DNA from 2 places in the Paraburkholderia sp. DD10 genome. Region 1 is predicted to be linked to the other one. Evidence: predicted binding sites of a transcription regulator. Region 1 holds the regulator's gene; the other holds the start of a gene.

Region 1 (5,783 bases):
TGAACTCATGATGGGCGGCGCCACGCGCACGATCCTCAAGTCGATGACCGTGCCCGTGCTGATGTCGCATTGAGCCCGGCAGATTGCTTTCCCGTTCAGGAGTGTTCGCCATGTATAACAGGATTCTGGTCGCGGTCGACGGCAGCGACACCTCGTCGCGCGCGCTGGCGGCCGCCGTCGAACTGGCGCGCGAGTCGAGCGCGCAACTGCAGCCGCTCTATGTGGTCGACGTGCCGCTGATGGTCTACGACGTGCCCGCCTATGACCCGTCCTATGTGCGCAACGCGCTCGTCGAGGAAAGCGGGCGCGTGCTCGCCGACGCCGCCGCGCGGATGGCCGGCGCGGGCGTGAAAGGCTCGCCGCGCATGATCGAAACCGACCTGACGGGCGACGACATCGCGCACCGCATCCGGCTCGCCGCGGACGAGTTCGACGCCGACCTCGTGGTGATGGGCACGCACGGCCGGCGCGGCGTGCGGCGGCTGATGCTCGGCAGCGTCGCCGAACGTTTTCTGCGCATCGCCAACCGTCCGGTGCTGCTGATCTCCGCGCATTGCGCATCCCCCGCGGCGAGCGCGGCTGACGCCACCCCGCCCGCGAGCGAATCGGTCAAGGAGCCGTCATGAACCGCACAACGCTGCTGGTGCATCTCGACGACAGCGCCCGTGCCGCTGCCCGGCTCGACTATGCGCTCGCGCTGGCATGAAGCGGGCGTTTCACGGACAATGAACGCAAACACACACTTTCCGCGCGGTGTTTCCGCGGCCTGCGGCCACATGAATCACGGAATCACCCGGAACCAGCGTGTTTGCCGCGCGCACCGCTGCACCGAGCTCGTCGGGCGGCGCGCCCCATTCTTGTCCGTTGTCATTCCAAAGAGGCGCACATGCCCGTTAGCGGTAAGACGCCCATGCCGCCCAGTGCCGCTTCACGCGAGCGCCTGGGCTCGCTGGCGGCCCGGCCCGCGGTCGCGGCCACGGCCGCGTTCGTCGTGACGCTGGCCGCGATGCTGGCGGCGCGGCGCTGGTTCGACCCGGTGTTGTTCATTTGCGTCGCCGCCGCCCTGCTTCTGGCCACGAGCGCGTTCCTGCTCGTGCGCGCGCGTCGCGACGGGTCGTCCGCACACAGCGAGGCAAGCCCCGGAAGCAGCCACGCCGGCGTGAACGAGGCTCGCATGATGGCGATCATCCGCTCCTCGATGGAAGCGGTCATCACCATCGACGAACAGCAGCGCATCGTCATCTTCAATCCGATGGCGGAACAGGTGTTCGGCTGTTCCGCCATGGACGCGATCGGCTCCTCGCTCGACCGCTTCATCCCGCAACGGTTTCGCGCGGCCCATTCGCGGCATGTCGAGCAGTTCGGCGAGACAGGCGTGTCGGACCGGCAGATGGGCAGGCAGCGGCTGTTATCGGGCTTGCGCGCCAACGGCGAGGAATTCCCGCTGGAGGCGTCGATCTCGCAGATCCGCGACGGCAACACGCGCCTTTACACGGTGATGCTGCGTGACGTCACGGAACGCGTCAGGGCGGAGCGCGCGCAGCAGCAGGCGCGCGAGGAGCTGCGCGAACTGTCGGCCAATTTGCAGAACATCCGCGAAGACGAGAAAACGCGCATCGCGCGCGAACTGCACGACGATCTCGGCCAGCAACTCACCGCGCTGAAAATGGACATCTCGTCGGTCGAGCAGGCGCTGGATGCGTCGGCGAGCGCGCCGGTGCGTGAACAACTGCAAGGCATGCGCCGGCTGATCGACATGACGGTGGCCTCGGTGCGGCGCATCGCCGCCGATCTGCGGCCGGTCATGCTCGACGACCTCGGGTTGATTCCTGCGATCGAATGGCTCGCGAACGACTTCACCAACCGCTACGGCATCGACGTGGAGCGCGACATCGAAACCGGCGACGCGCGCTTCACGCCGGCGGGCGCCACCGCGCTGTTCCGCATCGTGCAGGAAGCGCTCACCAATGTCGCGCGCCATGCCGACGCCACGCTGGTCACGCTGAGCCTGCGCGCGGCGGAACAGACCTTCGTGCTGCGCATCGCCGACAACGGCCAGGGCGCGCAGCAGGCAGCCGAGCCGGCCGGCAAGTCGTTCGGCTTGCTCGGCGTGCGCGAACGCGCGCACATGCTGGGCGGCGCGGTCGACATTCATACGGCGCAAGGCGAAGGCTTCGTGCTGAGCGTCACCATTCCGGCGGAAACCGTGCAAATGCAGGAGATGCAAACATGACCCGCGTCCTGATCGCCGACGACCATGCGCTGGTGCGCGACGGTCTGCGCCATATCCTGGAGGGCGCAAGCGGCTTCGAAGTGGTCGGCGAAGCGAACGACAGCCCGAGCACCGTCGCGCTGATCCGCGAGCGGGCCGCCGACGTGCTGGTGCTCGATCTGTCCATGCCCGGCCGCAACGGCGTCGAGTTGATCAAGCAGATCAAGGAAGAAAAGCCGACGCTGCGCATTCTCGTGCTGACCATGCACGCCGAGCAGCAATACGCGGTGCGCGCGTTCAAGGCCGGCGCGTCCGGTTATCTGACGAAAGAAAGCGCGAGCGCCGAGCTGGTGGCCGCCGTGACCAAGGTCGCCGCGGGCGGTGTCTACGTGAGCCTCGCGATGGCCGAGCGGTTCGCGCAGAGCCTGAACGAACCCACCGATCTGCTGCCGCATCAGCGTCTGTCCGATCGGGAATTCGACGTGTTGAAGCGCATCGCCACCGGTCAGACGATCACCGAGATCGCGGCCGAACTGTGCGTGAGCGCCAAGACCGTGAGCACCTATAAGACGCGCATCCTCGAGAAAATGCAGATGCCGCACGACGCCGCGCTGGTGCGCTATGCGATGCGTCACAAGCTGGTCAGCGACGAGGACGACATCTAAACGCCCGCGTGACTCGCATCGGCTTGCGGGTCACAACGCGCACGGACCCCGCCGCCGCGCGTTTTCGCTCCTGCCGCCCATCGCGACCCACCGCGCACTCCGCGCACTTAGCGCACTCGCCGATCCCCGCTCCGCTCCACCCGCTGTAGGAAACGCCCTACAGCGCCTCCCTCTCGCCTACTCGAAGTTCATTCGACGCCGATTTCATTTAGATACGGCGCGACCGATACTTCGAGCCATGAACTCAAGCACTGACCACCCCGCCCTGCGCGTCTTTCTCGTCGACGATGCCGCATTGGTGCGGCACCGTATCGCCGCGCTGTTCGGCGCGCTCGACGGCGTCGAGATCGTCGGCGAAGCCGAGGAGCCCGGCGCGGCATTCGCGGGCATCGCCGCCGGCGCGGCCGATCTGGTCGTGACGGAACTGCATCTGAACGGCGGCACCGGCATGGAGTTGCTCGCGTTGCTTGCCCAACGCATGCCGCATGTGATCGTCATGGTGCTGACGAACCGTTCAGGCGCCTGGTTCCGGCGCGCATGCCTCGCGAGCGGCGCTCACTACTTTTTCGACAAGACCAGCGAATTCAATCTAGCGCGCAACGCGATCCAGCGGATCGCCGGCGAACATCGCGCGCGCACCCTTCCTCAACCTGGAGCACATCATGTCTGACGTTGCCGTCTATTCCGTCACGTCGCCCTCGCTTAAGATCCGGCAAGCCTCGCCCGCTCCCGCTCCCGCAGCCGAGCCGGCAACCGCACGGGCGCCGCGCAACGACGCGGTACGTTGCACGGCCTGCTCGATGCGCTCCATCTGCATGCCGCAAGGGCTGACATCCGAGGAATTGCAACGGATGGAATCGCTCATCTGCCCGTCCCGGACCATCAAGCAGGGCGAGACCCTCTACCGCGCGAACGATTCGTTTCAGAGCATCTATGCGGTACGCGCCGGCTCGTTCAAGACGGTCGTCATGCATCGCGACGGCCGCGAGCAGGTGACCGGTTTTCATCTCGCCGGCGACTCGCTGGGACTGGACGGGGTGTGCTCCGGCCACCATAGTTGCGACGCCGTGGCGCTCGAGGACAGCAAGGTCTGCATCATCCCGTTCCATCTGCTCGAAGCCATGTGCCGCGAGGTCAAGGCCGTCCAGCAGCACCTGCACCGGATGATGGGCGGCGAGATCGTGCGCGAATCGTCACAGATGCTGCTGCTCGGCACCATGTCCGCCGACCAGCGGGTGGCGACGTTCCTGCTGAACATGTCGGACCGCCTGCGGCTGCGCGGGTATTCGCCGGCGGAATTTCATCTGCGCATGACGCGCGAGGAAATCGGCAGCTACCTGGGCATCAAGCTCGAAACGGTGAGCCGGATGCTCTCCAGGTTCCAGCGCGACGGACTGGTCGACATACGCGGCAAGGATATCCGGATCGTGGATCACGCGGGCCTCGTGCGGGTGTGATTCCGGGGTTGATCCGCAGTGCGGTTTTCGCCCGAACGCACCGCAAAACGCGGGGCGACGCGGACCACGCCCGAACCGCTCACGCTAGCGAATGCTGAGCACGGCCGCGCCCGTCAGTCTGCCGTCACGCAGGTCGCTCAGCGCGCGGTTGGCATCCGTCAGCGGATAAGTCGTCGTTTCGATCGTGAGGCGCGTCTCGTGCGCGATGCGCATGAAGGCGAGCCCGTCGTCGCGCGTCAGATTGGCGACCGACACCACGCGCCGCTCGCCCCACAGGAACGCGTACGGGAACGACGGAATATCGCTCATGTGAATTCCGCCGCACACCACCACACCGCCTTTCGCCACCGCTTGCAGGGCTTGCGGAACAAGCGCGCCGACCGGCGCGAACAGCAACGCGGCATCCAGTTCGTCGGGCGGCGTCTCATCGCTGCCGCCCGCCCAGGCCGCGCCGAGACGCAGCGCGAGTTGCCGGGCCGCATCGTCGCCCGGACGCGTCAACGCGTACACCGTGCGCTGCTGATGACGCGCGACCTGCGCGACGATATGCGCCGCCGCGCCGAAACCGTAGATGCCGATCCGCCGCGCGTCGCCCGCCATGCTCAAGGTGCGATAGCCGATCAGGCCGGCGCACAGCAGCGGCGCCGCCTCGATATCCGTGTAGTGCTCCGGCAGATGAAAGCAGTAGCGGCTGTCGGCGACGGTGCGCTCGGCGTAACCGCCGTCGATCGTATAACCGGTGAAGCCGGCCTCGTCGCAGAGATTTTCGCGCGCCGACAGGCAGTAGCGGCAATGCCCGCAGGTGCGGCCCACCCACGGCACCCCCACCCGGTCGCCGACGACGAAGCCCGTCACGCCCGCGCCGAGTTCGGCCACCGTGCCGACGATTTCATGGCCCGGAATCACGGGCTGTTTTGGGTGCTCCAGCTCATGGTCGATCAGATGGAGATCGGTGCGGCACACGCCGCAGGTATGAACATCGATCAGGATCTGCCCAGGGCCTGGCGTCGGATCAGGCATATCCCGCTCACGCAGCGACGACGCGCTGCCGTCGAATACCATCGCACGCATCAGAGTCTCCTCGAACCGGGGCGGCCGGCGCATCGAAACGCATCGAAACGCATCCGAACGCATTGAAACAGGCCGCGCGCCCGGCCGCCTCACGCGAAGTCAGTCGCAAAAGCGGAAATACCCGCTGTGCATGAGCACCGGCTTGGCGCCGATTTCGTGCAGCAGTTGCGTTGCCGCGTGTTCGATCGGATGCCGGTTCGAGTCGAATGCGGCGATCAGATCGTCCTCACGCAGCGACGCGGCGCCGAAATGATCCTCGAGCGCTTCCGCGGTGATCGCGCACTGCACGCGCACGCCATCCACCTCGGCCGGAAACGCGACGACGAGATCGCGCGCGCAATATTCCGGACGTTCCTCGGGAAAATGAATCTTCATCAT
Region 2 (5,783 bases), 240 kb from region 1:
CATGGCCCCGACCGTTAGCGCGTGAATCGCAAGAGAGTGCGGCACGATGCCCATTGCCGCCAGGGCGAGCATCACGAGGCCGACGGGAATCCATGCATAGGCTGCGTGAAGAATCCAGAGAATCGGGCGTGAAAGGACTCGCCACGAATGCCAGCCCGCGATTCTCGCCGCGTGGACCGCGGCGGCGATTCCGGCGCTGGCGACAATCAACGCGGAGGGCGCGGCGAGGGCATCCGCGAGCAACGCCACGATGACGGTGGGCGTGGCGAGCATTTCAACGAACTTCCAGCGTTTCGCCGTGAATCCAGGCATCGCGTTCATCGTGAACATCGGAATCACGCGTCCGGCGATGACCGTCACGAACATGATCGCAAGTCCGGTTGCCGCATACGCGGCGCGCAACGCGAGGTCCGCGCGGCCGTGCCCCAGCCACCAGTGGGAAAGTCCATTCAGCAAGCCGAGCGCGGCCAGCGCCACGGGCAGAAACAGATTGCGGCGATTGCGGGCGGCGAGCAACACGCGCAGCAGCACGACGGCGGTAACAGGCAAGAAGGCGGTGTCGATTAGCGCGGCGAGCGGCTGCGGACCGAACCACATCAGCACGCGGCCGCCGGCCCACAGCAGCCAAAGCCATCCGAGCGACGGCCCCCGCAGCGTATCGAGCGAGGTCCACGCGCGTACCGCCGTGAGCAGAAAGCCGACGACGATCGCGGCGACGAAGCCGAAGATCATTTCGTGGACATGCCACATCATCCCGTTCATCGCGGTCGAGCGGCCCGCGACGGGATAGCCGTGCAGCGCGAGCAGCCACAGCACGACGGCGATGACGCCAAAGCCGGCGCCGCCCAGATAGAACGGCCGAAAGCCGAGCCGCATAACCGGCAGAGTGTCGGCATCGCGCGACGCATTCAATGAAGCGGGTTCACCGATCTTCATCATGCTTCTCCAAAGATAGACCTTGCGCACATCTTAAAGCGCGTTCCGTTCGGATTTCGTGTTCCCACGCTGAGATTGTTGACATGACTCAGGTGGACACGTCGAAGCGTCGTAGACACTGATTTCCGCATGGCTCGGAGGCCGTCGGGAAGTCAGGAGATCGCCGCGAATTCCCGAGGAACGCGCGCAGGGATGCATGAAAGAGATCGTGAAGCCTGGTTGCAGACTCACCCGCGCGCGTGTCTGCATGTCCCACACGCGCCGCGATCAGGCTGCCCGAGCGACCGCATAGGCTGCCGCTTGCACGCGCGAACTGAGCTTTAACTTTCGCAGGATGTGCTGCACATGGATCTTTACCGTCGCTTCGGCAATGTTCAGCGCTCGTGCGATTTCCTTATTGGTTTTGCCCCGCGTGATATAGCCAAGAATTTCGTCCTCGCGCGCGGACAGGCTATGAATCGGGTCCTGCTCGGCCGATGCTTCCTCCACCTTTGCCGCGCTTTGTAGTGACTGAAACGCGGTCACCAGCTTGCCGGTCATCTCGGGGCTGATCGCCGATTCGCCCGCCATCGTTCTGACGATCGCGGCGGCCATGCCGTCGCTGTCCACCGTCTTGAGCAGATAGCCGCGCGCGCCGCTACGCAGCGCGGCAGCCAGATCGCGCTCGTCCTCGCTGACAGTGAGCATCAGCACCTGAGCCCGCGGCGCCGCTTCCCGCAATCCCGCGATTGCGTCCACGCCATTCACGCCCGGCAGATGATTGTCGAGAAGAATGATATCCGGTTGCGTCTCGGCGGCGCGTCGATAGGCTTCACCGGCATCGCCGGCCTCGGCCACCACGACGAATCGCGAATCGACCGTCAGCAGCGCAATCACGCCACGCCGGAAAAGCGAGTGGTCGTCGACCACGAGAACGCGAATCTGTTTATGTTCGGTCATGCTGCCAGTCTCCTGCGTTCGGGTAGCGTCAGCACGATGCAGGTGCCCGAGCCCGGCACCGACGCAATGTCGACGCCGGCGCCGATGCGCTCGGCCCGTTCGTGCATGATGCGCAAGCCCACATGCGTTTCGTCCTGGGCGGTGGCCTCCGTCGCGAAGCCGCAGCCGTCGTCCCGGACTTCCACGCGCCACTGCGGCGTCTGCTGGACGTCCAGCCATACTTCGCGCGCGTGCGCATGCTTGCGCACGTTGGACAGCGCTTCCTGCACGACATGCAACACCTGCACTTGCACGTCGGCGGGCAACGGAACACCCGTACCTTCGATTGACAGATGCGTGATCAGCCCCGTCTGGTGCTCGAACTTTTTCAGGGTGGTTTGCAGCGCGGGAACGATGTCCTCGGCGTTGGTGCGGGTACGGAAGTGCATCAGCAATTCCCGCACGTCGGAGAGGCTTTCGTGAATGCCGGCCTCGAGCTCACCGATCGTGCGTTCCGTGCGCGGTGCGTCGGCGTCCTTGAGCGCGCCGCGCAGCAGGGCGGTCTGGATTTTCATGAAGGCGAGGCTTTGCGCGATGGAGTCGTGCATTTCCCGCGCGAGCAGGCTTCGCTCCGCGGCAACGGCGGCTTCACGTTCGAGCGCGCCGGCCCTGAGCCCTTCGATCGCGACAGCGAGATGGCTCGCCATCGTCTCCAGCAACGTGCGGTCTTCGCCACTGAGCGCGGTGGGGGCGCGGTAGAACAGATCCATCTCGCCGATCATGCGGTCCTGCAGTTGCACCGGAACGCTGATGACGGTCGTGAAGCCCGCTTGTCCGCAGTCGCGCAGCAGTCCCGCCCCGTCAAGCCGGATCGGGATCACGCGCGTGTCCGCGTGGGCCACGGACTGGCCGCAATGGCAATCGCCCGTCGGAATGCACTGTTCGCGGTCGATCACGTGGCGGGGCAGGCCGTCCGACGCCACCAGCAGATAGCGCAGGTTCGCTTCGTCGGACCAGCGAATCGCCGATGCATCCGCCTTCGCGGCGCGTCTCACCTGCCTCGCGAAACCATCGGCCAGTTCATCGAGCGTCGAGGCGTGCGCCGCGAACGCGCTCGCTTCGTACAGCGCGGTCAATCGCGCATGCTGTGCGGCGAGCCTCACCGTCTTCTCCTCGACCTTGACTTCGAGATTCTGGTAGAGCTCCTGCAAGGTTTCCGTCATCTGGTTGAAGCCTTCGGAGACGGCGCCGAACTCGTCGCTCGACTCCACCGCGATCCGCGCCGACAGATCGCCTTCGCGCACGCGCGTGAGGCCGGATCTGAGCCGCTCAAGCGGATTGAAGACGAACAGATACGCCGAGTAGAGCAGCGTTACCGCACTGGCGATGGTCAGGCCGACCATGAGAACCTGCAGCAGGTTCAGGATGGTGGTCAGATAGGCGAGGCGCACTTCGATCGCGGAGACGAGCACGTCGATGTGTCCGACAAAGGCCTCGGCCTGCTTCGCGGCCTCGCTCGGGTCCGGCGCGGGCGAGGCGGTCCATGCCGCCCGTACTATTTGCCAGGTACGCTGCACGTCGGCGAAGGCGGCTGTCGAGCCCGCATCGCGCGGCACGAGCAAGGGCCGCGATGGATCGCCGTCGCGCAACAGGGCGACGCTTTGCTCGAACTGGTCGACCTGCGTCTTCGCCAACAGCGTGTCGCCACGCGCAAGCGTCTGCGCGAGCCGCCACGTTTGCATGCGCATGCGGCCCGCTTCGTTGACGGCGGCCGCGCCGCCCTCCAGTTGCCAGCTTGCCCAGAGCGTGTAGCCGATGGAAGCGAACGCCACCAGCAGCAGCGTGCCGCCGATGATGCCGAGCTTGGCGGCGAGTGTCCGGAATCTGCTCATGTGGGTTCCTGGATCGCTCCAGACGGTTGAAACGGGTCGCCCAGCGCCCGAAAGCTTAGGCGATATAGTCACCGGCGGTGCACCTGAAAGAACTGATCCAGATCAATTCGAAGCGTGTTCCACGGTTCCGGTATGGCGAGGCGCCGCGCCGCCTTCGTCGATGCTTTTGCGAAAGCCCGCGCCGGGCGATGCGCGGAGAACCGGAAAGGAAATCACGACTACCAGCGCCCCGGCAAACCGAGCGGATCGTGCGTGAGTGCAATCGACGCGATCAGCAGGTACAGGCTGATCGCGCCTCCGTAGAAGGCGCCGCGCACGACCATCGCGCGTCCGCGCTTGACGGCGAGCGAACCGGCCACGATGTATAGCAGGAGCAGCAGAAGCTTCGCGCCGAGCCACACGTCGCGCGCGGGGTTCAGGCGCAGCATGAGCCACAGCGTGACGCCGGCGGCCAGCAACAGCGAGTCGATGACATAGCTGAGGATTCGCCAGTGACTGCGCATCGGCCAGACCCGGCCCGTCAGCACGGCCGCGCCGCGCGCCGCGAAAAACGCGCCGCTGCAACCCACCAGCGAGACATGGCTGAATTTAAGCAGCGGATAGAAGTCGATCAACGGCATGCCGCTCCTCCGGCGAAATGCAGAGCCGGCACAACCGCGACAGCCGCGACAGCCGGACGGATACTGAAAAGACTACTGGACGAGGGGCGTGGCCGCGGCATCGAGGTCCACGCACGCGATAGCGGCCCGGCCCGCGAGCACGCTGACGTACTGGCGCAGCGCCGTGGCGAAGGTCTGCTGGCGCAGCGCCTGCGCGACCGCCTCGCGCACCGCCTCGAAGGCGGGCACGGCGCCGGCGTCCCGCTCCATGATCTCGACCACGTGCAGGCCGAAACGGCTGTGCACGAGCTGCGGCAATACGCCGATGTCCGGTCGGCCGAACAGTGCTTTGGCGAACTCGGGCGCGCATTCGTCGGCGCGCAGCCATCCCAGGTCTCCGCCCGCGCCGCCGCTCGGACAGTTCGACAGATCCCGCGCCGCGCGAGCGAAGCGGTCGTCGGCTGCCGCATCGTCGCAGCGCAGATCCAGCAGGCACGCTTCGGCGCGCTTGCGCAGCGCGCCGATATCGACGCCGGGCGTGACGGCGAACAACACATGACGCGCACGCACCCGCTCGCCGACGGCGTAGCGGTTCCGATGCGCGGCATGGTAGCGGCGGCAGGCGTCCCCGGTCGGTTCAGGCAATTGCAATGCGCGCTCCAGCAAGGCGTCGATCGCCTCGGAGGCGGCGACGCTGATGGCGCCGTCGGCGGGCAGCGGGTCGTCCGCGGCGAGCAGACCGGCCTCGATGGCGGACTGGCGCAGCAGTTCGATGCACGCACGCTGGCGTAAATCCTCGGCGGACAGCATGTCGCTGCCGCCATGCAGCGCAACCCCATTGACGGTTGCGACGGCGGACAGATTCTCTTGCATGTTTCGATCCTCCTGCGAGTCAGATTCGGCGACGCGGCTGTTGATGACCGGCCGGCACGTTCAGGCGCCGCGAGCGCACCAGCTGATAAGGGCGCACCAGATACGCGACCGATGCGAAGCCGCTCCACACATGGACCAGCCGGCTGAACGGGAACAGCAGGAAGATCGTCATGCCGAGCACGATATGCACCTTGAACGGCCACTCGACCGCGAGCAGGACGCTCGCGTCGGGGCGGAACGTCACGATGCGCTGCGCCCAGTCGGCGAGCGCCAGCATGGTATGCGCATCGCCCCGGTCGGCGAACGAGTAGGGCAGCGTGAGCAGGCCGAGGCAGAGTTGCACCCAGAGAATCACGAGAATCGCCAGATCGGTCCGCCGGCTCGTGAGACGGATGCGCGGATCGAAGATGCGCCGGTGCAGCAGCACGCTCAGACCGGCGAAGCAGATCAGGCCGGCCGTCCCGCCCGAGATGATGGCCAGCAGTTGCTTGTGCTGCGCGCTGATGAACGGCTCGTAGAGGAAATGCGGCGTCAGCAGGCCCACCGTGTGCCCGAACAGCAGGAA

The links. Region 1 encodes FNR, which switches genes on or off when oxygen is low (the NO sensors DNR and NnrR bind a similar motif). Its sites were predicted from a motif close to TTGATNNNNATCAA; they were not measured.
Region 2: a site for FNR is predicted at 3,839-3,852, ahead of ACOCG7_RS19955 (type IV pili methyl-accepting chemotaxis transducer N-terminal domain-containing protein). Genes of this name have one in related genera too.

Annotation. Positions count from the first base shown of each region.
Region 1 covers NZ_CP185393.1:1,237,086-1,242,868, forward strand. The annotation lists gene ACOCG7_RS20945 (universal stress protein) at 1-73, shown strand, start outside; gene ACOCG7_RS20950 (universal stress protein) at 111-626, shown strand; gene ACOCG7_RS20955 (PAS domain-containing sensor histidine kinase) at 887-2,233, shown strand; gene ACOCG7_RS20960 (response regulator) at 2,230-2,877, shown strand; gene ACOCG7_RS20965 (response regulator) at 3,116-3,547, shown strand; gene fnr (fumarate/nitrate reduction transcriptional regulator Fnr) at 3,540-4,334, shown strand; gene ACOCG7_RS20975 (zinc-dependent alcohol dehydrogenase family protein) at 4,419-5,405, opposite strand; gene ACOCG7_RS20980 (DUF1488 domain-containing protein) at 5,505-5,783, opposite strand, start outside.
Region 2 covers NZ_CP185393.1:995,524-1,001,306, forward strand. The annotation lists partial or broken gene ACOCG7_RS19945 (NnrS family protein) at 1-936, opposite strand, end outside; gene ACOCG7_RS19950 (response regulator) at 1,204-1,875, opposite strand; gene ACOCG7_RS19955 (type IV pili methyl-accepting chemotaxis transducer N-terminal domain-containing protein) at 1,872-3,746, opposite strand; gene ACOCG7_RS19960 (SirB2 family protein) at 3,965-4,366, opposite strand; gene ACOCG7_RS19965 (peptidylprolyl isomerase) at 4,439-5,218, opposite strand; gene narI (respiratory nitrate reductase subunit gamma) at 5,238-5,783, opposite strand, start outside.